DNA from 4 places in the Ensifer sp. YR511 genome. Region 2 is predicted to be linked to each of the others. Evidence: predicted binding sites of a transcription regulator. Region 2 holds the regulator's gene; each other region holds the start of a gene.
The links. The regulator LexA, encoded in region 2, represses DNA repair genes until DNA is damaged. The targets are predictions, from matches to a motif close to TGTTCNNNNTGTGTTCNG.

Region 1 (7,340 bases), 240 kb from region 2:
GCCAACGAAGCCGTCGCCACCAAAGATGATGTGTTTCATGACTTGCTCCCGAATTCTGCGGTGCTCACCCCGGCGGCATCAGCCGATTTCTCGTCGGCGCTGTATGAGATGCCCGACTGGGCGATAAGAATGGTTCCGGCGCAGATCAGCGCGATGCCGGCGATACGCCAGGCATTGAGGTCTTCGCGAAAGACGAAATAGGCGAAGACCGCAACGAGAACGTAAGCGAGGCTCAGGAACGGATAGGCAAAGGAAAGCTCGACCTTCGACAGCACATAAAGATGCGACGCCATCGAGATGACGAAGGTCGCAAGACCGGCAAAGACCCATGGGTTGAAGACGATCTGAAACAGCCGGACGATCGCGGTTTCGGCAGTCATCGAAATCGGTCCAAGCGTCATCATGCCCTGCTTCAGCATCAGCTGAGCGGCGGCGTTGGTGAGCACGGTAAAGAGAATGAATGGAATATATTTCATAGTTTTACTCCCAGTCCCGAAAATCTACTTACGGGCAAGAGACGGATATTCCGTGAAGTTTGCGCATTTAATTGAATAAAATTGTCTGCATTCTCATTCTGGCAAAGCCAGAGCCGTGCGTTTCCAGAAGTTCGAAACCATCGCAGGGTCGCGCAACGTTTCGATCTTTCTCCAGAAAGGAAAAGATTTTTCAAAGACTTGTGGGCTCATGCGGGCATCCTTGTACGGATTGATCGCACCGCCGGCCTCGATTACGATGCGATCGAGCGCATCGAGCAGCTTTACTGTCCGTTCACCTTGATTGGCGAAGTCCAGCGTCAAAGTAAAACCGGGACGCGGGAAGGACAGGATGCCCCGGGAGCCGATGTCGGCGAAACGCTTCAGGATCGTCAGAAACGACGCATGGCCGGCCTGGCGGGCGGTTTCCATGAGCTTGGCCGTGATCTCCGGTGCGTTTTCAGCGGGATAGACGCTCTGATGCTGGTAGAGCCCGCGCGGGCCATAGAGCCGGTTCCAGGCGCCGATCGCATCCAGCGGATAGAAATAAGACGTCCAGGGAACGGTCGTCACCGTCTCGCCCGGCTTCACCTTGCGGAAGTAATACTCGTTGAAGCCTTTGAGCGTTGCCCGGTTGAGCAGGTTGAACGGCGGCGAAAACGGCACGGACAGCTTCAATCCCTTGGGGATGTCGGGCAGTTCGCAGGAACCATCGGCATGATCACCGGCGAGCAGCACCCCCCTGCCCATTCGAGATCCCTTTGCGAGCTGGTCGATCCAGGCGACGGAGTATTCATGCTCGGCATCGACGCCGTCGACGAGGGCAAAGTATTGGTCCAAGTTCTCGAAACGGATCGAGTGCTGCTGCACATGCGGCGACGGCACCTTCATCAACTGGATATCGACGGTGAGGATCAGTCCGGTCAGCCCCATGCCGCCGATGGTCGCGGCGTAGAGTTCCGGGTTTTCGACCGGCGAGCAGGTCAGCCGTTCGCCGGTCGAGCGCAGCAGCGTGAAACGCGTCACGTGATTGCCGAAGGTGCCGCGCGCGTGATGGTTCTTGCCGTGCACGTCGTTGGCGACCGCGCCGCCGACGGTGACAAAGGCCGTGCCAGGCGTCACCGGCAGGAAGAAGCGATGCTCGATCGCCCGTTCCAGCACCTGGCGCAGCGTCACCCCCGCTTCGCAGGTCATCATCCCGGTGCCGGGATCGAAGGCGAGTATCCGGCCGTGAAGGTTGCTTTCGATCAGCATACCGCGATCGTTGTGGCAGCTGTCGCCGTAGCTGCGTCCGTTGCCGAAAGGCAGATAGCCTTCGGACTCAAGGCTGCCGAGCCGGTCTTCATAGTCGTCAGGCGAAATTCCAGGCCGCACGCGATTGTCGATGCGGCCCCAGCTTTCATGGTCTTGCAGGGTCATTGCGGCCCGATGGCTCCAAATAGGATCAGCAGCGCGCCGATCAGCATGGTCAGTTGGCTGCGCCAGTCGCGCATGATGAAGACGACCGGATCCTCATGCAGCATGCCGCGGCGTGCAAGCATCCAGATGCGCAGCAACATATAGAGCACCAGCGGGCAGAGTGGCCACAACGCCCAGGGCGTGGTGTACATCTCCTGCAGTTCCTTGCTGTGCACGTAGAGCGCCAGAACCAGGGCCGAGGTGAAGGCGGAGGCAACGCCGGCCTGGCCGACCATCTCGAAGTCGACAGCGAGATAGCCACGCCCCGGCACGTTGCCACCGTCCTTGTCCTCGAATTCGTGCAGCTCGACGTAACGCTTCACCAGCGCGAGGCTCAGGAAGAAGAAGATCGCAAAGGACACCAGCCAGAAGGACAGTTCCGTGCCGGTCGCGGCCGCACCAGCGACGATGCGTGTGGTGTAGAGGCCGGCGAGCGTGAACACGTCGACGAGCAGCTTGCGCTTCAGCACGAAGGTATAGGCCGTCGTCGCGCAGGCGTAGAAGGCGAGCACCCCGGCAAACTTCCAGGGCAACAGAAGGGTCAGCGCCACGGACGCGATGATGAGGCAGCCTGCAAGCACCAGCGCTGTCGGCACGGACATCTGGCCGCTCGCGAGCGGCCGGTAACGTTTCTTCGCATGGCGGCGATCGTTGGCAAGGTCCGAGAGATCGTTGATGACGTAGACGGCGGATGCGAGGAAGCTGAAGGCAAAGAAGGCGATGATGACGCTGACGATCGCATCGAAATGCAGCACCTCGTGGTTGAGGATCATCGGCACGCCGATGAGCACGTTTTTCGCCCATTGATGCACGCGGATCGACTTCAGCGGCGCAAGCGCGCTGACCTTGCCGGTATCGAGCCGTTCGGCATCATGGTTGCGACGCCATTTTTCCGCGGCCGCATCGGGCGAGACCACGATCGCGCGGCGTGCCACCTCAAAGACGGCGATATCGTCACGGCTGTTGCCCATGTAGTCGAAGGCGCCGTCGCCGTACCGCTCTACCAGCGCCCGGCGCTTGTTGCTGCTCGTCAGGTTGAGCGCGTCGGTCGAATGCATGACCGAGGAGAACATGCCGACATGGGCGGCAATGTCGTTTGCAACGGACGGTGCTGCGCCGGTCACGAGCACGAGTTCGCGCCCGCTCTTCTTTTCCTCCATGAGCCGGTCGATGACGGCCTGCCGATAAGGCCAGTCTTCCGCACGGCGGCCGGATCTAAGGGCCACTTCGTGCTTCAGCCGTGCCTTACCTTTTGCCAGCCAGACCAGCATCGGAAACAGCATGAGCGGATTGCGCAACAGAATGATCGCAGCACCTTCCCACAGCGTGTCGGCGGCCAGCAAAGTGCCGTCCAGATCCACACACAGCGGTATGTGCCGTGTCTCGGTGCGCGCGTCCATGAAGTCCATCCCAGCCATAGTTGCCGGCATCATGGCGCCTTCAACTTTCCAGAGTGGAAACGCGGGAAGAAGCGCTGCCTGGAAATTGCCGTGCTGGTTAACAAATGCCGAGTAGGAAGGAGTGGCCTTAGCGGCTGCCGATCCAGTTCAGGGCATCGCTCCAATCGGTCATGCGAACAGGCGTTCCATGCGATCCGGTCTCAAACAGCACGAAGCGCGTCGGATAGCCTTTCGACTTGAGCGCGGTGTAAAGCGCCTTCTGGCTTTCGGCCGGGTAAACGCTGTCGCGGCTGCCATGGCTGAAAAAGATCGGCAGTTTCGCTTTGAAGGCAGCGCTCTTCGAAAAATCGGGATCACTGACGCCGCCCATGACCATCATGCCGGAGAGTGCTGCGACGGCGGAGGCGTCGCGCGAGACACCCCAGCAGATGAAGCTTCCCATCGAGGCGCAGGCGAGCACGACCGGACGGCCTCCGGAACGTTCGGACGCGTATCGAACCAGGCCGGCGATATCGGCGGCACCTGCCGTATCGAAGGAGCGGACGCTCGGGGCGTAATAGACGCCGCCATTGGCGACGGCGAGGTTCTTCAGCCGGTTGAAGTTTCCACCGAAGGAAAAGTCGTTGGCACCGAGCCGACGGTCGCCGCCGCGGCCATGGATGAAGATGACCGAGAAGCTGGCGCCGCGATCGGGGCCGACACGGGTCACGTCGAGCGCGCGGCCACCGATATCGAGCGTTTCATTGACCTGCTCGTTCTTCACGCCAAGCGACACATAGGCGCGCTTCACCCGGCGTTCCGGGATTTCGTCGCGTTCGTTGATATCCCGCAGTTCCTGGTAGTCGACCGTCAGGTCGTCACCACCATCCTCCTGGTCGAGCACCTTGGCATAGGAGAACAGATCGTCCTTGTAGGGCTTGAGCGTCTGCGCCTCTGCCGGCGAGGCGGCAATTGCCAAGGCTAGGGCGAACAGGCAGGCACGAAACGGAAAAACAACTGTGGACACGGCCAAATGACGGGCTCCCTCTTTCGCCGCAAGCCTTGCCATTGGCCGCACCGCAAAGCAACACTTGGCCCGAAACACGGCCGTTCGTGCGAAAAATCATCGGCGGCCGGCGCCAGAAATTCTCCTTTTGTTCGCGTATCCTGTGAGAGTCTGGCAGAATTCAGGTGATTCGACCGCCGGGGGATGGCGGCAGAGCCTGGGGCTTGCTATGGCCTCTGGCATTCCCGAACGACAGGAACGATCCGAACGGCCCCATGGACGACAACAGCGACCTCTTCTCAATGCCCGAGCAACCGAAGGCCGTACAGCCGAGCGCCAAGCCGGCCGTGGCTGCAGCCCCCATCGCGCGCGAAGAGCCGCGCCCTGCCCCGAAAGGCAGCGATGGCAGCGATTACGATGCGTCGGCGATCGAGGTGCTCGAGGGCCTTGAGCCGGTCCGTCGTCGTCCGGGCATGTATATCGGCGGCACCGACGAGAAGGCGCTGCACCATCTCTTTGCCGAAGTCATCGACAACTCGATGGACGAAGCGGTCGCCGGCCATGCGAACTTCATCGAGGTCCATCTCGACGCGGACGGGTTCCTGACAGTCACCGACAACGGCCGCGGCATCCCGGTCGAAAACCATCCGAAATTCCCCGGCAAGTCGACGCTCGAAGTCGTCATGACGGTGCTCCATGCCGGCGGCAAGTTCGATGGCAAGGCCTACGAGACCTCGGGCGGTTTGCACGGCGTCGGCGTTTCCGTCGTCAACGCACTCTCCGACGCGCTCGAAGTCGAGGTCGCCCGCAATCGCAAGCTCTATCGCCAGCGCTTCTCCCGAGGCATTCCGCAGGGCGGGCTCGAGGAACTCGGCGACGTGCACAATCGCCGCGGCACGCGCGTCCGCTTCCATCCGGACCCGGATATTTTCGGACCGCACGCGCATTTCGAGCCCGGCCGGCTTTTCCGCATGGCGCGCTCGAAAGCCTATCTCTTCGGTGGCGTCGAGATCCGCTGGTCCTGCGATCCGTCATTGCTGCAGGAAGGTTCGGAGATCCCGGACAAGGCCGTCTTTCACTTCCCTGGCGGCCTGAAGGACTATCTGGCGGCGACGCTCGGCAAGGAATTCACCGTTACCCGCGAGATCTTTGCCGGCAAATCGGAGAAGGCCAACGGTCACGGTTCGCTCGAATGGGCGGTCACCTGGTATGGCGGCGACCAGCAGGTTCATTCCTACTGCAACACCATTCCGACGCCTGAGGGCGGTACGCACGAGGCGGGCTTCCGCATCGCGCTGACCAAGGGACTGAAGAACTATGCCGAGCTGAAGCAGAACAAGCGTGCAGCGCTCATCACCACGGATGACGTGATGATCTCGGCCGCCGGCATGCTGTCCGTGTTCATCCGCGAACCGGAATTCGTCGGCCAGACCAAGGACAAGCTAGCGACAGTCGAAGCACAACGCATCGTCGAAAATGCGCTGCGTGACCCCTTCGACCACTACCTTACCGACAATCCGGCCGAGGCCGACAAGCTGCTCGACTGGGTGGTCGAGCGCGCCGAGGAGCGCGTGCGCCGGCGCAAGGAAAAGGAAGTCAACCGCAAGACGGCCGTGCGCAAGCTGCGCCTGCCCGGCAAGCTTGCCGACTGCTCGCAGAACACCGCTGAAGGCGCCGAACTCTTCATCGTCGAAGGGGACTCGGCGGGCGGCTCGGCGAAGCAGGCGCGCAACCGCGCCAACCAGGCGATCCTGCCCTTGCGCGGCAAGATCCTCAACGTGGCGAGCGCTGGTCGAGAAAAGCTCGGCGCCAACCAGCAGATTGCCGACCTCATCCAGGCGCTTGGCTGCGGCACCCGCAGCAAGTACCGGGAAGAGGATCTGCGCTACGAGCGCATCGTCGTCATGACCGACGCCGACGTCGACGGCGCGCATATCGCCTCGCTGCTGATCACCTTCTTCTACCAGGAGATGCCCGAACTGATCCGCGGCGGTCACCTCTATCTCGCCGTGCCGCCGCTCTATCGCATCAGCCAGGGCGCAAGGACGCTCTATGCCCGCGACGACGCGCACCGCGAGGAGCTGATGCGCACCGAGTTTGCCGGTCGCGGCAAGGTCGAGATCGGCCGCTTCAAAGGTCTCGGTGAGATGCTGCCGGCGCAGCTCAAGGAAACGACAATGGATCCGAAGTTCCGCACGCTGCTCAAGGTCGAGATCGACGATGTCGATTTCGAGGGCACGCGCGAAGCGGTCGACAACCTGATGGGCACGAAGGCGGATGCCCGCTTCCGCTTCATCCAGGAGCGCGCTGTCTTTGCGGACAACCTGGACATCTGAGCCGGCTTTCTGCCGGCAAGCAGGATCACAATAATCCATACAGAAACGGCGGCTCACAGGCCGCCGTTTCTGTATTCAGGGTTTGAAGGCCGCTCGAGCTTACGCAACGTGAACGGGCTTCTCCATGAAGAGGCTCAGCGGATCCGGCTGATACCCCCCGAACGGCGGGCGCTCGACGTAGCCGGCCGCCTTGTAAAGGCCTATCGCTTCGGGCTGATAGATGCCTGTTTCGAGGCGGATTGCCACCAGTCCGAGTTGCGCCGCGCGCACCTCCAGCGCCTGCAGCAACAACTTACCGACCCTCAGCCCCCTCGCCTCGGGATCGACGAACATGCGCTTGATTTCCGCAGTCCCGTCACCGGCATCAACCAGGGCGCAGCAGCCGATGGTATCGCCGCCACGCCGTGCGACGAAGAACGATACCTCCGGCTTTTCCAGGTTCGACAGATCGACCATGTGATTGCTCTCGGCGGGGTAGAGCGAGGCGGCGTAGGCGTCAGAGAGTTCCAGGAGACGCAGAACTTCAGCTTGGCGCGGCGTCTCCTGGGCTATGATTACGGCAGGCAATCGGTCGTCCTTTTCATTCAGGCATGGTTTTGCGCCAAACTACCGCCGGCCTACGCCCGGACCAATACGTCAAATGGCGCAGGCTCGTATGCCTCCCCATCAATCCGCCTAACAGGCTGAA
Region 2 (7,340 bases):
TGGCCTTTGCATCGCGATCGGAAACGAAGCCGAAGCCTCAGCGCGCGGTTCCTGAAGCGCAGGAGCGCGTTGCGCAGCAGGCGGATAGGCACAAACCAAATCCGAAGCCCAACCCGGCGACGAAGGTTGTCCTGGCCGCCCCGGTGCCGTCGGTGAATGTCGGCGTCACGCCGCCAACCCCTCTCGTGCGGCCGAATGAAGAGGTGAAGACGGCATCCATCCGTACCGATCAGTTCTATTTTTGCGGCATTCGCAACGACAACTGCGTGATCGATGGCGCGACCTTCGTCTTCCATGGCGAGACGATCCGCGTCGCCGATGTCGATGCACCGCGAATCCGCCAGGCAAGCTGCGACAAGGAGCGTTCGCGCGGCTTCTACGCCAAGCAGCGCCTGCGCGAATTGCTGAATGCAGGCGACTTCAGGCTGATCTCGGCGGGAGGGCGATCAGATGCCAAGGCCGGCGAGAAACTGCGCCTGGTCACCCGCGGTGACCAATCTCTTGGACGTGTACTCGTTTCCGAGGGGCTCGTGCGGCCGTGGGAAGGGCGCCCGACGCCCTGGTGCTGAGATCAGCTGGGAGACGCTCGGCGGACATCGTCGATCGTTCTGTGGAAAGTATCCGTCCTGCAATTCGACGGCGCGTTTTTCAGAAAATGCCTCTTGCGGTTTTTCTGCAATCATTCTAAATCCGCGCCAACGCTTGGTTATCCGAGCTGTGAGGCCTCGTGGCGGAGTGGTGACGCAGAGGACTGCAAATCCTTGTACCCCGGTTCAATTCCGGGCGAGGCCTCCAAAAATCTCACCTCGTTAAATTTGGTTTGGCGTTCTGCCTTAGGGCAGCGCGGTAAAATTCGCGACACGTCCGCGCAAGCCACGTCTCCTATGCCTCCGTCGGATCTTATCGCTTCGGTGAATTCGGTAGAGGGGGAACGATGACTCCGCTGAGATCAACCGCATCGGTAGCGTCCGTCAACATTAAGAACGGAGGCAATGGCATCAATGAAAAAGAGACTGATCCTGACGGCGTTGGCGTGTTTTGCGGCGACCGCTATGGAGGCGCGCGCGGACGACCTGGTTTTCCAGCTGAAGAACAACACCGGCGCGGTACTGACGAATTTCTATACGTCGCCGGTCGGCGTCAATGAATGGGAAGACGATGTTTTCGGTCGGCAGGTCCTGAACCCCGGCGAGAGCATGGAGATCACCATTGCCGACGGGCGGGACGTCTGCAAATACGACATGCGATTCGAATTCGAGGAAGGCTCGGCCCTCGATACGACCGAGGACACGCAGGATCTCTGCGAACTCGGCGAATACACGATCCACGAATAAGCGATCTGGATTTCAGGTCGCCTTAAATGGAAAGAGCCTCGCCACTTTCAGTGGCGAGGCTCTTTTGATTCGGCGTTCTGCCTGGAATTCAATGGTAGCGGCGGATCAGCCCGACGAGCTTGCCCTGGATTTTCACGCGATCCGGTCCGAAAATGCGCGTCTCGTAGGCGGGGTTGGCCGCTTCGAGCGCAATCGACGCGCCCTTGCGACGGAAGCGCTTCAGCGTCGCTTCCTCGTCGTCCACGAGCGCCACGATGATGTCGCCGGGATTGGCCGAGTTGCCGTTGCGGATGATCACCGTGTCGCCATCGAAGATGCCGGCCTCGATCATCGAATCGCCCTTTACTTCGAGGGCGTAATGCTCGCCGCTGCCGATCATGTCGAGCGGAACGGTAATGTCATGGGTGTTGTTCTGGATCGCCGAGATCGGCACGCCGGCAGCGATGCGGCCCATCACCGGGACGGAAACAGACGTGCTTTCGGCGACCGTCGCCGGCTTCGGCGTGGCAGGAGCGGCGGCCGGCGGCTTTCCGAGGCTGCCCTCGATCACGCTCGGCGAGAAGCCTCTGCGCGGCTGTTGCTGGCCGGCGGCGTAGGCTTCCGGAAGCTTGATGACTTCGAGCGCGCGCGCCCGGTTCGGCAACCGGCGAATGAACCCGCGCTCTTCGAGCGCCGTGATCAAACGGTGAATGCCGGACTTCGACGCCAGGTCGAGCGCATCCTTCATTTCATCGAAAGACGGCGGTACGCCCGACTCCTTCATGCGTTCGTGGATGAACAGAAGCAATTCCTGTTGCTTGCGGGTCAGCATGGCACGTCGCTCCAGAGGCGTGAAACAAATCAAGAACAGACACTATCTGTTCCATATGTGTTCCGCAAGTGCCTAAAATTCCGTGAATTCAGGCAATTGGCTGCTTCTGTGGGGGGCGATTGGTCACTTTTGCGGGAGCGGGGCGGTTTTCGGCGACGGTTGCGTCCCAAAACAGCGCCGGGCAGGCCGGTCGCGCGCGTGATTCGAACGAATCGCGGCTCTCTTCGCGGAGAGACTTAAGTCGCTTGCGAGGCCGAGCAGGCGTCTTCGAACTCCTTCACCGTCTCGGCGCTGTTGTCTTCCGGAAGCACTGCGTCGGCCGCATCGGTCGCAACGGGCGTATCGCCGTCATAAACGAAGGACTGGATGTAGAACGCGAGCGCGCCCTTCCAAACATTGCGTCCATCGATCTGATGGCACGGTACGGCCCGTTCGAAATCGGTCTGGAGTTCATCCACCGTCGCGGCACTGAGCTTGACGTCAGGCATATTGGGCGATGCGACTATCGAAGCGAGAAGCAGGGCGGCAAGCACGGTGATCGTCCACTTGATGAAGGGGTGGGACTACGGGTTGGTAAACGATGTGAACCGCGCTTTCGTTCCGAAGTCCAGCAAGCATGGCGATCACTCTGCCATGTTCAACAGCTCTTTGCCCGCAGGCTGTGGCTGATTTGCGCCAGCCGCTCCATCTCAACCTCGTCTCGGCCGTTCTTCATGGACCGGCGCGGAGAATGCATCGGAGCTGCCAGCTTTCGCATCGGGCCTGGGGCGCGCAAAAATCCCTGCGGGGAAGGGCCTTCGCCGTCTCGACAGGCCTCTAAAAAAAGATAACTTTGCGTGGAAAGTGGGGTGGTTGCATGCATAGATTGTCGTTGGTGGTGCTCGGCCTGTTGCTCACGGCTGGAGCGGCGTCTGCCGAAGAAGGGCGTTCGAATATCTGGAAACGGATCAACGCCTGGACGGTGGGATCCGATCCTTCCCTGGGAGGCTCGTGTTACGCGGCGACGAGCTATGACGCCGGCGCTATCCTTCGTATCGGCTTTTATCCGCGGGGATCGACGAACCTGGCGTTTCTTTCGATCGGCAATGCCGAATGGAAATCCATCGAGCCGCAGCGGGAATACGATGTTGCCTTGCAGCTCGACCGTGGTCGTCAGTGGCCGGCCGTTGCGTTCGGTGTTGATCTGACCGGCGCCAAGGCCCTTGTCGTCAACTTTTCCAACACCGACTTCTTTACCGAATTCGTTCGCAAGAACACCTTGGCGCTGGCCTTCGAGGGGCGCGTCGTCGCGAGCCTAAGCCTGCGTGATTCGATGAAGGCGGTAAGCGAGATGTTCAAGTGCCAGGAGGCGGTGAGCGCCTTGATCCCGAATGGCGGTCAGGGAGCGGCGAACGATCCCTTTGCGGGCGCCGGTGGCAATGCGCCGAACAACGATCCCTTTGCCGGCGGCGGCCAGACCAAGTCATCGAAAGATCCTTTCGCCATGTGATGGGCAGTCCGCTTGCCGCGGAGAGGTGAATATTCCTAAAATATTGCCTGGGATCGGCTAGGCACCCTCGACAGCGATGCGGGGACCTATCAAAATGCGGGCAAACGGGGGTTTTGCATGCGTAGATTGCTGGTCGGATTGGTAAGCTGTCTGATCGCCGCGGGATCGGCCGCGGCTGAGGAGTCCGAAATCATCAAGTGGAAGGATGTCGACGGCTGGACCGTTGCTTCCGACACCTCGATGGAGGGCTCCTGCTTCATCTCGTCGGTATTCGACGGCGGGGTCACCTTGCGCCTTGGGTTCTATCCCAAGGGCTCCGAGTCGCCGCTCTATATGAGCTTCGCCAGCGACGACTGGAGGTCGCTCGAGGTCGGCAAAGAGTACGACCTGACCTTCCGCTTCGACAAGACCGATCCCTGGAGCGCTTCGGCGACCGCTGCCGGTGATGCGAGCGGAAAGTTTCTGTTCGTGAACGTCACCGACGCCGAGTTCCTGACGGGCTTCGTGCGCAAGCGGGCCTTGGCCATCGCGTTTGAAGATCGCGTCATCGCAAATCTCAGCCTGCGCGGCACCGGCCCGGCGGCCGACGAGCTGATGAAGTGCCAGCGGGCGGTCGACGAGATTATCGCCGACGAGGGCCGCAAGTCCAAGGAGAAGAAAGCCGACCCGTTCAGTGCACCGAGCGAGAAGCGATCGGCGCGGGATCCGTTCAGCCTCTGAAAACAGGTGGCCACGGGATCGGGCAGCGTTTCGCGAAGGCCGAACGGTGGCTTAGCATGGTGGTGTCCCCGAAAAGACTCGAACTGGCGATCTGCTGATGACAAATCAGCCGCTGTTCCGATACCTCGGCAACCGGGCACCTTCTGATCGTTTTGGTGGAGCCGAAGGGAGTCGAACCCTCGACCTCCGCAGTGCGATTGCGGCGCTCTCCCAACTGAGCTACGGCCCCGTAGCATTCAGTCAACACGACCGGCGCCGATCCTGTCAATACGCGCGCCAGCGCGCCCGCTCGAACGCCGTTGCACGATATGCGTTGTTCGATCCGGCCGGGCGCCGAAGGCGGTCGGTCTCTGAACCGCTTCTGCACTCCACCCATTGTCGAACTCTGCCGGCGGGTTTACGCTGCAACCTGACGATGGCGCTACGTGAACCACGTTGAAGTGTTGGCGGTATACGCCAAGCAGGAAATGACGTCCGGGCACTGGCTGTGAGCGCCATGATGCTCGAGCCAATTACACGATTTTCGTATGTGAGATAGGCCCCTGCCGGCCCACTGTTCCCATAAGAAACCTCTCCGTGGCCCGGCGATTGGAGGAGGATTGGCAAATGGCTCAGGCGATGAAGGCAGCCGTCGTTCGGCAATTCGGCGCGCCCCTGACGATCGAAGAAGTGGCGGTGCCCACGCCGCAGCCGGGACAGATCCTCGTGAAGTACGAAGCAACGGGCGTTTGCCATACCGATCTCCATGCTGCAAATGGCGACTGGCCGGTGAAGCCCAGCCCACCGTTCATTCCCGGGCACGAGGGGGTCGGCTATGTCTCGGCGGTCGGCGCCGGTGTCAAAAGAGTGAAAGAGGGCGACAGGGTCGGCGTTCCCTGGCTTCACAGCGCCTGCGGCTACTGTCCGCATTGCCGCACCGGTTGGGAGACGTTGTGTGCGGCCCAGTCGAACACGGGATACTCGGTCAACGGGACGTTCGCCGAATATGGCCTGGCGGATCCTGATTTCGTCGGCAGCCTGCCCAATGGGCTGGAGTTCGGTCCTGCCGCGCCGGTTCTGTGTGCCGGGGTCACCGTTTACAAGGGGTTGAAGGAAACGGAAGTCCGTCCCGGTGAATGGGTTGCCATCTCCGGCATCGGGGGGCTTGGCCACATGGCCGTGCAGTACGCAAAGGCGATGGGCATGCATGTCGTCGCGGCGGACATCTTCGACGACAAGCTGGCACTTGCAAAGCAATTGGGCGCCGACCTGACAGTCAACGGCAAGGCCAAGGATGCGGTCGAGCAGGTGATCAAGGCCACCGGCGGCGTGCATGGAGCGCTTGTGACTGCAGTCTCGCCCGCAGCGATGGAACAGGCGTTCGGTTTCCTGCGTTCGCGCGGCACCATGGCGCTCGTCGGCCTGCCCCCAGGTATGATCTCGGTGCCGGTCTTTGAGACTGTTCTTAAGCGCATCACCGTGCGTGGATCGATCGTCGGCACCCGCCAGGACCTGGAAGAGTCGCTCCAGTTCGCCGCTGAAGGCAAAGTCGCGCCGCATTTCTCGTGGGATAGCCTCGAGAATATCAACGAGATCTTCCGCCGCATGGAAGCCGGGAAGATCGACGGTCGCATCGTGATGAGCCTGCAGTAATCGACTTTGACAGGCCCGGCTGGTCGAGGCTTGCCGGGTCCGTGTCGATGCCCAAGCGACACGTGTCGAGCATTTACTCTTATGCGCCTTCCTTAGATCGCCGGTCACCAGAGGGCCGTCGGGCGAGATGCCGATAGACCTTTTGCAGAAAGGAAATGGCAATGAGCAAAGGCATGTTCTCAGACCAGCATGCACTGTCCAGGCGCGATCTCCTGCTGGTGGCGGGAACTGCGGCGGCCACGCTTACAGCCTACAGTCATGCTGCCCGTGCCGCGCCAGGCCCAAGCAACCTCGTGATCGACGACGTGAAGCAGGATGAGGATGTCTTTGCCTATATCAGCAGGATCAAGGGCGGCTTTGACGAGACGACCTATCGGCAGGTTCTGGGATGCGCGAATGCGTTCAAGGAAGGAGACCAGACGATCGCCGTGGCTGCGGAAAATGATACGTCCCGAACGAACGCCCGAGCCCTCCTGGCAAGAACGAAGATCGCAGACCTCGATCAGCACCCGCTGTTTGAGGACGATCTGCAACGACTGATTTGGCAGACCACCGACAGGGCTCAACAAGAAAAGCTGAAAGACTGGACGATGGGCCAGCTGAAGGAATTTCTTCTGACCAAATCGGAAGATGAGATCAAAGGCGTCATGTATGGCCTGACCAGCGATACCATCGGCTGTGTACCGAAGCTGATGAGCAATGAAGAGCTGGTGGCCGTCAGCCAGAAGATTTTCAATGTCATGCCCGGCACCAAGTTGGGCGCCAAGGGATACATGGGCGCACGTATCCAGCCGAATTCGCCGACCGACCACCCCGACGACATCATGTGGCAGGTCTTCGATGCGTTTTCCTATGCGACCGGCGACATCGTCATCGGCACCAACCCGGTGGACAGCACCGTCGACAGCGTCGTCACGGTGGAGCGGGCGCTCAAGGACATCGTGGATACGTTCAAGCTGGTCGACGTCATTCCGTGGTGCGTGCTCGCTCACATCGACGTCCAAGGTGAGGTAAGCGAAGACTTCCCCGGCACAGTTTCCACCGTGTTCCAGAGCCTTGCCGGTACGGATGATTGCAACAAGATCTTCGACATCACCAATGAGAAGATCCTGAAATATGCGCGCGCCAAGGCAGGGGAGCGGTACGGCCTTTACTTCGAAACCGGACAGGGCTCGGAATTCACCAACGGCGCGGCAAACGGCGTCGACATGATGGTGCTTGAGTCCCGGAAGTACGGGTTCAGCCGGGCTGTCGGCATGGAGCTTGCGAAAGTGCAGCCGAAAGGCGCATGGCTGCATGTCAACGATGTTGCCGGCTTCATTGGGCCGGAGGTCTTCAAGAGCCGAGAACAACT
Region 3 (7,340 bases), on a different contig from region 2:
AAACCTCGGGCCAGGGCGCCTGGAGACAACCGACCTGCATGAAGCCGGTGCGTTTTCGACGGAATGGCTGGAGTAAGCGGCTGGACGTATCTCGTAGGCAGTTAGCGGGCGTGATCGTTCCCCGCGCCGCCGAGGCGGCGCTGCTGGATTCCTGTGACAAGCACAGGAATGAAGGAGGTATAATGGTGGCCGATCGGCGTTCAATTGGCGCACGACGCCCTGAGAAGCGTCGCTTCGCCCGCGCGCTCGCAGGCACAGAAGCGCGGGCGCGTGGGAAGAAGGCCCCCATCGCAAATGCTCCATCGTCCTCATTCCTGTGCTTGTCACAGGAATCCAATCACGGCGCGTCTGCGCCGTGATTGGACCCTTCACGAACAAGACTTGCTCAGCCCGCCCTGATCTCGCTTAGCGTGCGCGTCGGGGTGATCGCTTCGGGATCGAGCTTGATCTCGATGATCGCCGGCTTGCCGCTGGCGCGCGCCCTGAGGAAGGCGTCGGCAAACTCTTCCGTCTTCTCGACCGTCTCGCCGTGGCCGCCATAGGCGCGGGCAAGGGCTGCAAAATCCGGGTTGGTGAGATCGGTGGCGCTGACGCGGCCGGGATAGTCGCGCTCCTGGTGCATGCGGATCGTGCCGTAGATACCGTTGTTGACGACGACGGTGATGATCGGCAGGCGGTAGCGCACGGCGGTTGCGAATTCCTGGCCGTGCATCAGGAAGCAGCCATCCCCGGCAAAGCAGATGACTTCGCGATCCGGATGTAATTGCTTCGCGGCGACCGCAGCCGGCAGGCCGTAACCCATTGAGCCCGAAGCCGGGGCTGCCTGTGTGGCGTAGCGGCGGAAGCGGTGGAAGCGATGCACCCAGGTGGCGTAGTTGCCGGCGCCGTTGGTGAAGATCGTATCCTCCGGCACGTTCGCCTCGATCCAGTTCATGATCGGCCCCATCTGCACCGCGCCCGGTCCGGTTTCCGGCGGGGTCGACCACTTGAGATAGGCGGCGTGCATGGTCTCGGTGCGTACGGACCAGCTCGGTTCGCTCGGCGGTGCAAGGCTTTCGAGCGCGGCGACGAAGTCGCGCGGGCTGGCGGCAATCGCCAACTCCGGACGGTAGACGCGGCCGAGCTCGGAACTGTCAGGATGCACATGGACCAGCGTCTGGCGCGGGTAGGGGCTATCCATCAACGTATAGCCGGACGAGGGCATTTCCGAGAAGCGGCCGCCGATAAGCAGGATGAGATCCGCTTCCTTGACCTCTTTTGCCAGAGCGGGGTTGATGCCGATGCCGACGTCGCCGGCGTACATCGGGTGCAGGTGATCAAACAGCATCTGGCGACGGAAGGAGCACCCGACCGGCAGCTTCCAGCGTTCAGCGAAGCGCTGGAATTCAGCAACGCTTTCCGCTGTCCAGCGAGTGCCGCCGAGGACGGCGATCGGGCGCTTGGCGTTGCTCAGCATTTCGCCGAGCCGCTTCATCTGCGCCGGACCTGGATGACCCTCGACCGGCTGGTAGGGTTTGGCGGCGGGCGCCTCGGCGCTGCGGGTCAGCATGTCCTCGGGGAGCGTCAGCACGACAGGGCCGGGGCGGCCGGACGTGGCGACCGCGAAGGCGCGGGTGACGAATTCCGGAATGCGGGCGGGATCGTCGATCTCGCCCACCCATTTGGCGACCTCGGTGAAGGCGCGGCGGTATTCGATCTCCTGGAAGGCCTCGCGCTCGCGCGCTTCGCTCTGCACCTGGCCGATGAAGAGGATCATCGGGATCGAATCCTGCTTGGCGACATGGAGGCCGGCGGAAGCGTTGGTCGCGCCAGGGCCGCGGGTCACCATGCAGATGCCGGGCTCGCCGGTCAGCCGCCCCCAGGCATCCGCCATCATCGCGGCCCCGCCTTCCTGGCGGCAGACGAGCACGTCGATGTCGGTGTCGTAGAGCGCGTCGAGCACGGCGAGATAGCTTTCCCCCGGCACGCAGGCGATGCGCTTCACCCCGTTGGCGACGAGCGCGTCAACGATGAGCTGACCTCCAGTTTTCATGATATTCCTCCCGATGGTCTTTCTTTTGTTTTCAGATGGCTTTGTTGTCAGATGGCTGGCGACACCGGAGCGACGCTCGTGTCCTTGTGCACGCGGCGCTCGCGCCAGATGATGTAGAGGCCGGAGCCGATGATGATGGCGATGCCGAACCACTTCAGCGCGTCGGGCAGGTCGCCGAAGACGAGCCAGCCGAAGATCGTGGCCGAAACGATTTCGAGATACTGCAGCGGCGCCAGCACCGAGGCCGGGGCGGCGCGATAGGCATAGACGCCGAGCACGCCTGAAATGGTGGCGGTGACGCCGACGCCGAGCAGGTAATACCAGGTGTACCCTTCTGGCCAGACCGGATCGAAGATGCCGGAACCGGTGCCTTCGCCGAAATAAAGCAGCACGAGACAGAAGAGCGCGCCCCAGACGCCGGCGTGAAACTGCATCGACCAGGGGTCCTCATTTTGCGCGACCATGCGGGTGACGAGCAGGAAAACGGCAAGGCCAAAGGCGGCCACAACAGGCAGAAGGGCGATCCAGCCGACCTCCTGCATGCTCGGCTGGATGACGAGCAGCGCGCCGAAGAAGCCGACGCCGCAGGCGGTGTAGCGCCGCCAGCCGATCGTCTCCTTCAGGAAGATGCTGCCAAGGATCGTGAGGATGATCGGCTCGACGAAGAAGATCGCGATCGCGTCGGCGACTTCCATGACCTTCAGCGTGGTAATGAAGGAGAGCATGGTCACGACCAGCAGACCGCCGCGCAACGCGTGCAGCCCGGTCTTCTTCCAGGTGAGATCAAACAGGCTGCCGCGGAAGAGCACGATCGGCAGGATGAAGACGACCTGCAGCAGAAAGCGCACGGCGGTGATTTCGGCCGAGGGAACGGTGGCGATCGCGAGCTTGGCGAAGATGTCGATCAGCGGCGACAGAAGCACCGAGATCACCATCAGCGTCAGCCCGAAGGAGATGCGGTTGTGGTCGGCGGCGATCTTAGGAAGCGACATGTCGGCCATGATATTTCCGGTCAGCGCCGCCCTGCGACGGCGCGCAGGCACCAGGCGGCAAAGTCGGCCGTCGCCTCGTCCCGGCCGAGTTCGTTCAGTGTTTCGTGGCGCATGCCGTCATAGACGGTGACGCTAACGTCGCTGAGACCGGCGGCTTTCATCTTCGTGCCAAGCCAGCGGACGGCGTTGCCCATCTCGGTCGACGGGTCAGCGCTGCCGCCGACGAGATGAATGGGCAGGTTTTTCCGGAGCCGCGCCAGCCGGTCGGGCCGGGCGCCATCGAAGGACAGGCGGAAAAGATCGAGCCAGAGCGAGACCGTCGCATCGAAGCCGCAGAGCGGGTCGGCGGCATATTTGGCGACCTCGGCATCGTCGCGCGACAGCCAGTCGAGATCGGTCTTGCGATCCTTGATGGCGCCGCCCCACATGCCGAAGGTGAGCTTGGTCAGAAGCGGGCTCGGCACGTCAGACCCTTTGAGCGCCTTTTCGATCTTCAGGATCACCTGTCCGCCACGGCCGGCAAGGCCCGGCCGGAAGTTGGAGTTCCAGACGGCAAGCGCATCGTAGAGGCCGGGATCGGTTTCGGCGGCATTGAGCGCGATCAGTCCACCCATGGAATGGCCGAAGAGGATGACCGGCAAGCCCGGATGGGCGGTGGTCGCAATCTCCCGCACTGCCCGGATGTCCGCGAATATCTTGTCGAGGCCGTCGCGGCTTGCGAACATCCCAAGCTGGGCGTCAGGCGCCTGCGTCGCGCCGTGGCCGCGATGGTCGTGGGCATAGACATGGAAGCCGTGGCCGGCCATCGCCTCGGCAAAGCGGGCATATCGGCCGGAATGCTCGGCAAGGCCATGGCTGACGAGAAGGATGCCGCGGGCTTCTGTGGTTGCCGGAAAATGCCGCCAGCTCAAGCTGGCACCGGTCGGGCTCTGATGCGTCTTCACCTGCCCGAACATCTCTACTCCCGGAAGCAATCGACAGACCTTTGAGATTTCAAATCGATTTGCGTGGCAAAGGCAATCGCCGCTTGTTGATCGTTGCGCATGAGGTCACAAGCGATTTGACGGTGCATTACATTAGGGGTTGCAATTTTCCCGTTTTGGGCGATATTTGTTCCCGTTTTGTTTTTGCGGGAGGATATCATGGTCCGTTTTTGTAAAGCGATATCAGGTTCTGTGGCGGGCATCCTGGCAGCGCTGACGCTGTTGCTTGGTTCCGGCGCCTTTGCTGCCGGTGAAGACGCATCCAAGGGTGCTCCGCCGGCGAGTTCAACCAGCCGCACCGACTACGTACTGGCGGTCAGCTGGCAGCCAGGTTTCTGCGAGACGCGGCCGCAACGCAAGGAATGCGAGAGCCAGACGGCGGAACGCTTCGATGCCACCAACCTCTCGCTGCATGGCCTGTGGCCGCTGCGCAAGAGCTATTGCGGGGTCGCGGCAGAAGCGCGGGCAACCGACCGCAAGGGCAGCTGGCTAGAGCTGCCGAAGCTTGCCATGGCCGACGACACCGCGGCGCGGCTGCTTATCGCCATGCCCGGGGTGCAATCCGGTCTCGACCGGCACCAGTGGCTGCGAAGCGGCATCTGCCAGAGCGGCTCGGTCGACGACTATTTCTCGGTACAGCTGCGCATGCTGGAAGAGCTCAACCGCTCGGCGGTCGGGGCACTTTTCCGCCAGCGTGTGGGTGCGGAACTCGATGAGGCGGCGATCAAGCAGGCCTTCGACCAGAGTTTTGGCGCTGGAGCCGGCGACCGGGTGCGCATGCGCTGCCAGACCGTGCAAGGCCGCAGCATCATCACCGGGCTGACGATCGGGCTCACGGGCGATGTCATGAAGGCTGCGAGCCTCGGGCCGCTGATCCAGGCCGCAGGCACGACCGAGTTCAAATGCGCCAAGGGTATCGCCGATACTGCCGGTCGCGGGTAGGGCGTTTCGCCCGGTCGGCCATGGCAGCACCTTATGGTGCGGCCTTGACCGCGCCGGCTTTAGGCGCCTTCCGGGAGAGCCTGCCGGGCGTTCCGATGGGGATGTTCGTTTTGGGATAGGGCGGGGGCGGATGCCTTTGATCATTGCCCCCTTCCTATAATTCGCCTACATAGCGGGCAAATTTCCTTATCCCTGCGGAGCATTCCCTCATGGCACGTCAGTTCATCTACCATATGGCCGGGCTTAATAAGTCCTACGGCGCGAAGAAGGTTCTCGAGAACGTTCATCTGTCGTTCTACCCGGATGCCAAGATCGGTATCCTCGGCCCGAACGGCGCCGGTAAGTCGACGGTTCTGCGCATCATGGCCGGCCTCGACAAGGAATTCACCGGCGAGGCCTGGGTGGCCGAAGGTGCGACCGTCGGATACCTGCCGCAGGAGCCGCAGCTCGATCCGACGAAGACGGTGCTTGAAAACGCCATGGAAGGCGTCGCCAAGAAGAAGGCGATCGTCGACCGCTACAACGAACTGATGATGAACTATTCCGACGAGACGGCGGAAGAGGGCGCCAAGCTCCAGGATATCATCGACAGCCAGAACCTCTGGGATCTGGAAAGTCAGGTCGAAATGGCCATGGAAGCGCTGCGCTGCCCGCCGGGCGACGCGGAAGTCACCAACCTGTCGGGCGGTGAAAAGCGTCGTGTCGCGCTCTGCAAGCTGCTGCTCTCGCAGCCGGACCTGCTGCTCCTCGACGAACCGACCAACCACCTCGACGCCGAGACGATCGCCTGGCTCGAAAAGCACCTGCGCGAGTATCCGGGCGCCGTGCTGATGATCACCCACGACCGTTACTTCCTCGACAACGTCACCGGCTGGATCCTCGAGCTCGACCGCGGCCGCAGCATTCCCTACGAGGGCAACTACTCGGCCTACCTGGTTGCGAAGGCCAAGCGCATGCAGCAGGAAGGTCGCGAAGAGGCGTCCCGCCAGAAGGCGATCGCTCGCGAACAGGAATGGATTGCATCCAGCCCCAAGGCTCGTCAGGCCAAGTCCAAGGCGCGTATCCGCTCCTATGACGAACTGGTCAACGCGGCGGAAAACCAGCGTCCCGGCGACGCGCAGATCATCATCCCGGTCGGCGAACGTCTCGGCCAGGTGGTCATCGAGATGGAAGGCGTCACCAAGGGCTATGGCGATCGCCTGTTGATCGACGGCCTGTCGCTGAAGCTGCCGCCGGGCGGCATCGTCGGCATCATCGGCCCTAACGGCGCCGGTAAGACGACGCTCTTCCGCATGATCACCGGCCAGGAACAGCCCGACAGCGGCTCGATCCGCATCGGTGATACCGTGCACCTCGGCTATGTCGACCAGAGCCGCGACGCGCTCGACGGCAACAAGACCGTCTGGGAAGAAATCTCCGGCGGTGCTGAAGTCATCAAGCTCGGCAAGCACGAGATGAACTCGCGCGCCTATTGCTCGACCTTCAACTTCAAGGGCGGCGACCAGCAGCAGAAGGTCGGCAACCTCTCGGGCGGTCAGCGCAACCGCGTTCACCTCGCCAAGATGCTGAAGAACGGCGGCAACGTGCTGCTGCTCGACGAACCGACCAACGACCTCGACACCGAGACGCTGGCAGCGCTCGAAATCGCGCTCGAAAACTTCGCCGGTTGCGCCGTTATCATCAGCCACGACCGCATGTTCCTCGACCGCCTTGCCACGCACATCCTCGCCTTTGAAGGAGACAGCCAGGTCGAGTGGTTTGAAGGCAACTTCGAAGACTACGAGAAGGACAAGATCCGCCGCCTCGGCCCGGACTCGGTCAACCCGAAGCGCGTCACCTACAAGCGCCTGACGCGCTGATTTCAGCCGCCGCCATATCGCGGCGCTGGACCTTGCTGCGTCCGTTGAAGCGGGCGCTGCAACATTTGTTCTAGGAACGGGCGAGGCGCAGGCTTCGCCCGTTTTCCTTTGTCTCCTGACCTGAGGCGAAGACCAGCTGTCGCTCGGTTGCGCGCCAGGGTCTGTTTATCGCTGTGCCCGCGCGGGGGATGAACGTGCGGGACGCTCCAGGGGTCGGCGTAGCGATCAGCTCTGCGGTTGCCGTCCCGATGGCGGGCGCGAACGGGCGTTTGCAGGTTTGTCTATCGCTGCGGCGAGATGGGCTGGCGGATGACGCGTGCCTGGGGCGGCAGAGACGCGGATAGGGTGGCGTCCCAACACCGGGAAGGGCGCCGGGTTTGTCTCGGTTGGGTGGGGCTGCCCTCATTCGGGTCGTGAAGTCGGCCTATTAGAGGGGCCTTCGCAGGTCTTCTGACGTGCCGCCCGAGACATCGTTTGTGAGACATCGTTTGTGGCGCATGGCGTCCATACACACGCATCTGTTCCGCCGGCG
Region 4 (7,340 bases), on a different contig from region 2:
CGCGTCATCGCCAGCATCGAATAGCCGCCTTCCATCTGGCGGATGGCATCGATGAAGCGGTCGGAAGAGGACGCCTGCTTGGAACGGGCGATCAGGTGCAGCACGACTTCGGTGTCGGACGTCGACTGACAGATGGCGCCGTCGGCGATCAGCTGCCGGCGAAGCGTGAGGCCGTTGGTGAAATTGCCGTTATGGGCGACCGCAATGCCACCGACTTCGAGTTCGGCAAAGAGCGGCTGCACGTTGCGCAGCGCCACTTCGCCCGTCGTCGAGTAGCGGGTGTGGCCGATCGACATGAAGCCCGGCAGTTTCGCCAGCGTCGCCGGATCCGTGTAGTGGTCGCCGACGAGGCCCATGCGCTTCTCGGTGCAGAACTGCTTGCCGTCAAAGGTGACGATGCCGGCTGCTTCCTGGCCGCGATGCTGGAGCGCATGAAGGCCCAGCGCCGTCAGCGCCGCCGCGTCCGAGTGCCCCAGTATGCCGAAGACGCCGCACTCTTCGTGCAGCTCATCGCCTTCGAGTTCATCGTGGATTTCGATGGATCTATCGGTCATCACAGTCGCCTTTGCTCCGTACCGGTGCGCATATCGTGATCAGGCCCGCCGTCTTCAAGCAATCTTAGCTGAAAACGGCTGCAAGCGTTATTCCCCAAAAGGACAAAGCCCGCGGGGCGGGCTTTGTCGGCAAATCGTTCCTGTCTCAGCCGTTGGTGGCCGGGGCGTCGTCGGCGGGCGCCTGGTCCGGCGTCGTCGCAGGTGCCTGGCCGGGCGTCGTTGCCGGCGCTTCGCCTTCGCCTTCGCCGGTTGTGTCCTTGCCGCGCAGGCGATCGAGAATGGTGGCGTCGGCTTCTTCGGGCAAAAGCGCGATCAGCTTGTTGCCGAGATTGTCGAGCAGCGGCTTCGACTTGGCCTGGGTGACCCAAGTCGGCTGCTGCTGCGGAGCGACGAGCCAGTTGAAGAACAGCATGGCGACGACGACCAAAAGGATGCCGCGGGCAGCGCCGAACAGGAAGCCGAGCGTGCGGTCGAGCGCGCCGATGCGGCTGTCGATGATGAAATCGGCGATCCGCATGGTGATGAAGGAGATGATGATCAGCGCGATCAGGAAGATCACCGCCGCCGATCCGATCATCGCGACCGTGTCGCTGTTGGTATACTGCTTCGCGTAGGGCAGGAGATGCGGGTAGAGGAAGTAGGCGGCAGCCGCCGCACCCACCCAGCTCGCGACCGAAAGCACCTCGCGCGAGAAGCCTCGAACCATGGCCAGGATTGCGGAAAACAGGGCGACGCCGAGAACGATACCGTCGAGAATTGTAATGGGCATTTTGTCCTTACTCCGGACCCGGTTCGTCCGGGTCTCCTCAAGCCTATCCGCCATCGGCCCTGAGTTCAGGGCATTTGCAGCCTGTTTGCGGCCCTTAAAGGGCGGCCTGCGGCATCCGCATCTTTCAGTCTTCGTCCTCCACCGGTCTCAGCGCGTTTCGCGACCCCGCGATGCGCGCCACCAGATCGGGCAGGCTTTCCATCTCGCTCCAGCGGCCATTGCCGTTTTTCGGCAGTTCGGTCGAAGCGGACGGCAGGACCGCCTGGGAGAACCCGAGCTTCTCGGCTTCCTTAAGGCGTTGTGCGGTATGCGCAACCGGCCGGATGGCACCCGACAAGCTGACTTCGCCGAAATAGACGCAATCCGCCGGAAGGGCAAGCCCGGCAAGCGATGAAACCAGTGCGGAAGCCACAGCTAGATCGGCCGCCGGCTCGGAAATGCGGTAGCCACCGGCGATGTTGAGATAGACGTCGTGCTGGCCGAGCCGCACGCCGCAATGGGCTTCCAGCACGGCAAGGATCATCGAGAGCCGTGCGGAATCCCAGCCGACGATGGCGCGTCTCGGCGTGCCGAGCGAAGTCGGGGCGACCAGCGCCTGCACTTCGACGAGAACCGGGCGGGTGCCTTCCATGCCGGCAAAGACGGCGGCGCCCGGCGATTTCTCGTTGCGTTCGCCGAGAAACAGTTCCGACGGGTTGGCGACCTCGCGCAGGCCCTTGTCCGACATTTCGAACACGCCGATCTCGTCCGTCGGGCCGAAGCGGTTCTTGACGGTGCGCAGGATACGATAGTGATGGCCGCGGTCGCCTTCGAAATAGAGCACGGCGTCGACCATATGCTCGACGACGCGCGGACCGGCGATCTGGCCCTCCTTGGTCACATGGCCGACGAGCACGACGGCGGTTCCCGTCTGCTTGGCAAAGCGGATCATCGCCTGCACGCCGGTGCGAACCTGGGTCACCGTGCCCGGCGCGGAATCGACGATGTCGCTCCAGAGCGTCTGGATCGAATCGATGATCACGAGATCCGGGCGCTTGCCTTCCGACAGCGTCGCCAGAATGTCCTCGACGTTGGTCTCAGCAGCGAGCAGCACATCGCTGTCGGCAGCCCCCAGCCGCTGGGCGCGAAGACGCACCTGCGCCACAGCCTCTTCGCCCGAGACATAGATGACGCGATGCTTGCGGCGCGAGAGCGCTGCCGCTGCCTGCATCAGCACCGTCGACTTGCCGATACCGGGATCGCCGCCGACGAGCAGCGCCGATCCGCGCACGAAGCCGCCTCCGGTCACCCGGTCGAGTTCCGAGATGCCTGTCTGGATGCGTGGCGCGTCTTCGATCTCGCCCGAGAGCGTGGTGAGCGCCACCGGGCGTCCCTTCTTCGGCGCGCGCGACGGACCGCCGCCGATGCCCGCCGTCGGGTCGTCCTCGATGATCGTGTTCCACTCGCCGCAGCCTTCGCATTTTCCCACCCAGCGAGTGTGGATCGTGCCGCAGTTCTGGCAGATGAATTGGGTACGCGCTTTCGCCATCGGCATCGACTTTCGGAATGTGAGACCGCCTACGTCGCGAGGGGACGTCGGCGGCAAAGAATCACCTGTATCGTCACATAATGCCGCAAAGTGCGGAACAAAAGGTGAATTTCTGCAAGAATGACCGAAAAATGAGCTGAAGGAGCGCGTCAGACGCTGTCGATATAGTGCCTGATATAGCGGCGGCCGAGGCTGGTCAGCATCTCGTAGCCGATCGTCCCTCCGGCGCGCGCGACATCGTCGATGGCGATGTGCCGGCCGAAGAGCTCGATGTAATCACCCGGTCGTACCGCGCTTTCAGGAAGGTCCGTGACGTCGAAGAGACTGAGGTCCATGGTGACGCGCCCGACATGCGGGACCTTCTGGCCGTGCAGGAAACCGAAGGCCCCTGATGGCGTTGCCTGCCTGAGCGTGACGCCGCCGCCGGACACGGAACGGTGATAGCCATCGGCATATCCCACAGCCACCGTGGCGATGCGACTGTCGCGGTCGAAGCGGGCAGAGGCGCCATAGCTCGCGGTGCCGCCGGCGGCCACGTCGCGCACCTGGATGATCCGTGCTTCGGCGGTCACCACCGGCTTCATCGGGTTGGGGATGTCGTTCACCGCCTCGCCGCCATAGACGGCGATGCCCGGCCGGGTCAGGTCGAAATGATAGTCGGGCCCGAGGAAGACGCCGCCGGAGTTGGCAAGGCTCGCATCGACCCCTTCATAGGCAGTCGACACCTCATGGAAGCGACGGAGTTGAAGGCCATTCAGCCGATGGTCCGGATCGTCGGCGCTGACGAGATGGCTCATGATCAGCACCGGCGAAAAGCTTGCCGGCCGCGCCGGGTCTGTCGCAAGCGCAACGGCCTGCTCGACCGTAAGGCCGAGCCGGTTCATGCCGGTATCCACATGCAGCACGCAAGGGTGGTCGCCACGCTCGGAAAGGGCGGCCATGAACACCGCCAGCTGCTCGTCCGAGTTGATGACCGGCACCAGATCGTTGTCGAAGAACAGCGCCTCGTTGCCCGGCCACATCCCGGCGAGAATGTAGATCCGGCCGTCCGGTGCAAGCGGACGGAGTGCTGCGCCTTCCTCGGCATTGGCGACAAAGAAATCGCGGGCGCCGGCCGCATAGAGGGCAGGGGCCGCCTGCGCGATGCCGATGCCATAGGCATCCGCCTTGAGGACGGCTGCGGCACGCGCCTTGCCGGAGCGCTTGTTCATGGCCCGCCAGTTGTCGACAAGCGCGCCAAGATCGATCGTGAGCCGGTTGGAAGCGGAAAGGAAGTCTGGAGGAAGCATGCCGGGCACTCTGCGTGGATGATCCAGGATCAATACAGCCAAGCGCAGAGCGTCGCAAATATTCCCCTGTCGTAGCGCCCTCGCGGATGGACCAGGCAAACGAGCACTTTTGTGCAAGACGCAGCCGCGCAGGCGCACTATGGTTTTGCCATGCAGACAATTTCGCAGGAAGAAGCCATCGATGTCATGCCGATAGAGGGCGCCGAGCGCACGCGCTTCTGGCGGGATTCCCGCTTCATGGGCATGGAATGTCTGACGGCGACCTTCATCACCCATGAATTTGCGCCGCACGCGCACGAAACCTTCAGCATCGGCGCCATCGAGGCCGGCTCGCAGATCAGCAAGATCAAGGGCGAGCGTTCGGAGGCCGGCCCCGGATACTTTTATCTGATCAATCCCGACGAAATTCACGACGGTCATCCGGGCGGCAGCGGCTATCGCTATCGCATGGTCTATCCGAGCGCCGAACTGCTGGTGAGCATCATCGAGGATGTCACCGGACGCGCTTTCAAGGGCACGCCATCCTTCTCCAAGCGTGTTTTGCAGGCGCCGGACCTGGCTCTTTCCTTCCATCAGGCCCACCGCACGCTCGAAGTGTCGGGGGCGACGCTCGAGGCGGAGGAAAAAATGTTCGCGGTGCTTGCCGCGATGTTCGAGCGCCACGGCAGCACGATCATCACGCCGATCGAAACGCGCGAGCAATCGGCCGTTCACCGGGCGCGCGACTTCCTGGCGGAAAACTATGCCGAGGACATCGGGCTCGAGGAACTGGCGAAGGTCGCCGGCCTCAGCCGCGCCCACCTCATCCGCGCGTTCCGCAAGGAGTTCCACATCACCCCGCATGCGTTCCTGACCGACAAGCGCGTGCGGGCGGCAAAGACACTGCTGCGGCACGGCTGGTCGGCGGTGGACGCAGCCTATCAATGCGGTTTTGCCGACCAGGCGCATTTCAGCCGTCATTTCAAGGCGCGCACCGGCGTCACCCCTGGGGCCTTCCGCGCCGGCTGATCACTTTCGTTCAAGACGATCCGCAGCCCGAGTCCTAGAACACTCGGGCAATTGCGATCGCGCGCCTGTGTGGAAGGGCGGCGCATCGCGCGAATGGAGACGTGGACGTTGCAGGAAAGAAGTGCGTTCCAGGAATTTCGGGCCGCGGCCGTTGCTATGACGCCGCTGATCGTCGCGGTCATGCCGGTCGGCCTCGTGTTCGGTGCGGTGGCGGCGAGCAAGGGACTTGCGCCGGCCGAGGTGGCGCTGATGAGCGCGCTGGTCTTTGCCGGCGGGTCCCAGTTCGTCGCGATGGATATCTGGACGCATCCGGCGTCCTGGGCGGCGCTTGGCTTTTCGGCACTGCTCGTCAACATCCGCCATGTGCTGATGAGCGCTTCGATCGGCGGCAAGCTCGACAGTTTCTCCGGCCCGGCGCGCTATGCCTCGATGCTGCTTCTGGCCGACGAGATCTGGGCCATGGCCGAGATGCGGGCGAGCAACGGCAAGCTGACGCCTGCCTGGTATGCGGGCCTTGCGGTGCCTTTCTACTGCCTTTGGGTGCTGACGAGCCTTGCGGGCGCGTTGCTTGGGGCATTCCTGGGCGATCCGAAGGTTACCGGCCTCGACTTTGCGTTCCCGCCGTCTTCATCGTGCTGGTCATGGGGTTCTGGAAAGGACGGGAGACGGGTGCCGTTCTGGCGGCTAGCGCTTGTGCTGCCGTGCTCACGCATCAGTTGCTGCCAGGTGTCTGGTACATCGCTGCCGGGGCTGCGGCCGGGGTCGTGGTCGCGCTTCTCTCCGGTGCACGCAAGGAGGCCCATGCATGACCGTCGATCCAAATACACTGCTTGCCATCGTCGCCATGGCGGCTGCGACGATCGCGACCCGCATCGGCGGTCTCGTGCTGATCCGGTATGTGACGATCGGGGAAAGCCAGAAGCGCGCACTGGAGGCGATACCGCCGGCCGTGCTGATGGCGGTTATCGCGCCGACGGCCTTCGTGACCGGCCCGGCGGAAACGATCGCCGCTGCCGCGACGGCCGTGGCCGCCATACGGCTGCCGCTCCTGGTATCGGTCGCCGTCGGTGTCGTCTCGGTAGCGCTGCTGCGCCTCGTGTTCTGAGAGGTTTGTGCTGGCGCGGCGCGCTTCAGCCAAAAGGCACGTGCCATTTGAGATTGAGAGCGGGCTGGGAAACCGCAAACATTTTTCCCAGCCCGCTCCGGCCGCCCCCACGGAACCCTAGTGTTCTTCGTACTGGGTGAAGGATGGATCGGCGAGATCGGTGAAGCGCGTGAATTCCGACTGGAAGGCGAGTTTCACGGTACCGGTCGGTCCGTGACGCTGCTTGGCGATGATCACGTCGGCCGTGCCCTTCACCTGCTCCATCTTCATCTTCCATTCTTCGTACTTCGGGTCGAACTCGTCGCGCGGCTCCAGGTTCTTCACGTAGTATTCCTCACGGAACACGAAGAGCACGACGTCGGCGTCCTGCTCGATCGAGCCCGATTCACGAAGGTCGGACAGCTGCGGCCGCTTGTCTTCGCGGCTTTCGACGCCACGGGAGAGCTGCGAGAGCGCGATGATCGGAACGTTCAGTTCCTTGCCGAGCGCCTTGAGGCCGGTGGTGATCTGGGTGATTTCCTGCACGCGGTTGTCGCTGGATTTGCCCGAGCCGGTCATGAGCTGGATGTAGTCCACCACTAGGCAGTCGAGGCCGCGCTGGCGCTTCAGGCGCCGCGCGCGGGCGGAAAGCTGGGCGATCGAGATACCACCGGTCTGGTCGATATAGAGCGGCACCTTCTGCATCATCTGCGAGCAGGCGACGAGCTTTTCGAAGTCGGCCTCGGAGATGTCACCGCGGCGGATCTTCGAGGAGGAGACTTCGGTCTGCTCGGAGATGATACGGGTGGCGAGCTGTTCGGACGACATTTCGAGCGAGTAGAAGCCGACGACGCCGCCGTTCTTGGCCTTGAACGAGCCGTCAGCCTGGACTTCCGGCTCGTAGGCCGCAGCAATGTTGTAGGCGATGTTGGTGGCAAGCGAGGTCTTGCCCATGCCGGGGCGTCCGGCAAGCACGATCAAGTCGGAACGCTGCAGGCCGCCCATCCGGCCATCAAGCGACAGGATGCCGGTTGAAATGCCCGAAAGGCTGCCGTCGCGCTCGAAGGCCTGGCCGGCCATGTCGATGGCGAGCGCCACGGCGTCGTTA

Region 1: parE (DNA topoisomerase IV subunit B) is a predicted target of LexA. The motif match lies at 4,455-4,472, and genes of this name have one in related genera.
Region 3: BLU15_RS03765 (ribonuclease T2 family protein) is a predicted target of LexA. The motif match lies at 4,136-4,153, and genes of this name have one in related genera.
Region 4: radA (DNA repair protein RadA) is a predicted target of LexA. The motif match lies at 2,945-2,962, and genes of this name have one in related genera.

Annotation. Positions count from the first base shown of each region.
Region 1 is NZ_FNGR01000005.1:290,680-298,019, forward strand. It holds gene BLU15_RS12820 (NAD-dependent epimerase/dehydratase family protein) at 1-39, opposite strand, end outside; gene BLU15_RS12825 (EamA family transporter) at 36-476, opposite strand; gene BLU15_RS12830 (FAD-binding oxidoreductase) at 570-1,892, opposite strand; gene BLU15_RS12835 (UbiA family prenyltransferase) at 1,889-3,331, opposite strand; gene BLU15_RS12840 (alpha/beta hydrolase) at 3,459-4,379, opposite strand; gene parE (DNA topoisomerase IV subunit B) at 4,592-6,652, shown strand; gene BLU15_RS12850 (GNAT family N-acetyltransferase) at 6,752-7,219, opposite strand.
Region 2 is NZ_FNGR01000005.1:50,367-57,706, reverse strand. It holds gene BLU15_RS11710 (thermonuclease family protein) at 1-569, shown strand, start outside; tRNA gene BLU15_RS11705 (tRNA-Cys) at 722-795, shown strand; gene BLU15_RS11700 (hypothetical protein) at 993-1,334, shown strand; gene lexA (transcriptional repressor LexA) at 1,423-2,145, opposite strand; gene BLU15_RS11690 (hypothetical protein) at 2,382-2,678, opposite strand; gene BLU15_RS11685 (hypothetical protein) at 3,002-3,634, shown strand; gene BLU15_RS11680 (hypothetical protein) at 3,761-4,354, shown strand; tRNA gene BLU15_RS11670 (tRNA-Ala) at 4,508-4,583, opposite strand; gene adhP (alcohol dehydrogenase AdhP) at 4,961-5,986, shown strand; gene BLU15_RS11660 (ethanolamine ammonia-lyase) at 6,148-7,340, shown strand, end outside.
Region 3 is NZ_FNGR01000001.1:751,442-758,781, reverse strand. It holds gene BLU15_RS03785 (cupin domain-containing protein) at 1-76, shown strand, start outside; gene BLU15_RS03780 (thiamine pyrophosphate-binding protein) at 386-2,032, opposite strand; gene BLU15_RS03775 (DMT family transporter) at 2,080-3,033, opposite strand; gene BLU15_RS03770 (alpha/beta fold hydrolase) at 3,045-3,980, opposite strand; gene BLU15_RS03765 (ribonuclease T2 family protein) at 4,167-4,949, shown strand; gene ettA (energy-dependent translational throttle protein EttA) at 5,159-6,808, shown strand.
Region 4 is NZ_FNGR01000002.1:234,278-241,617, reverse strand. It holds gene purF (amidophosphoribosyltransferase) at 1-554, opposite strand, end outside; gene BLU15_RS05655 (CvpA family protein) at 700-1,323, opposite strand; gene radA (DNA repair protein RadA) at 1,448-2,851, opposite strand; gene alr (alanine racemase) at 3,001-4,140, opposite strand; gene BLU15_RS05640 (AraC family transcriptional regulator) at 4,291-5,148, shown strand; partial or broken gene BLU15_RS05635 (AzlC family ABC transporter permease) at 5,305-5,957, shown strand; gene BLU15_RS05630 (AzlD family protein) at 5,954-6,253, shown strand; gene BLU15_RS05625 (replicative DNA helicase) at 6,371-7,340, opposite strand, start outside.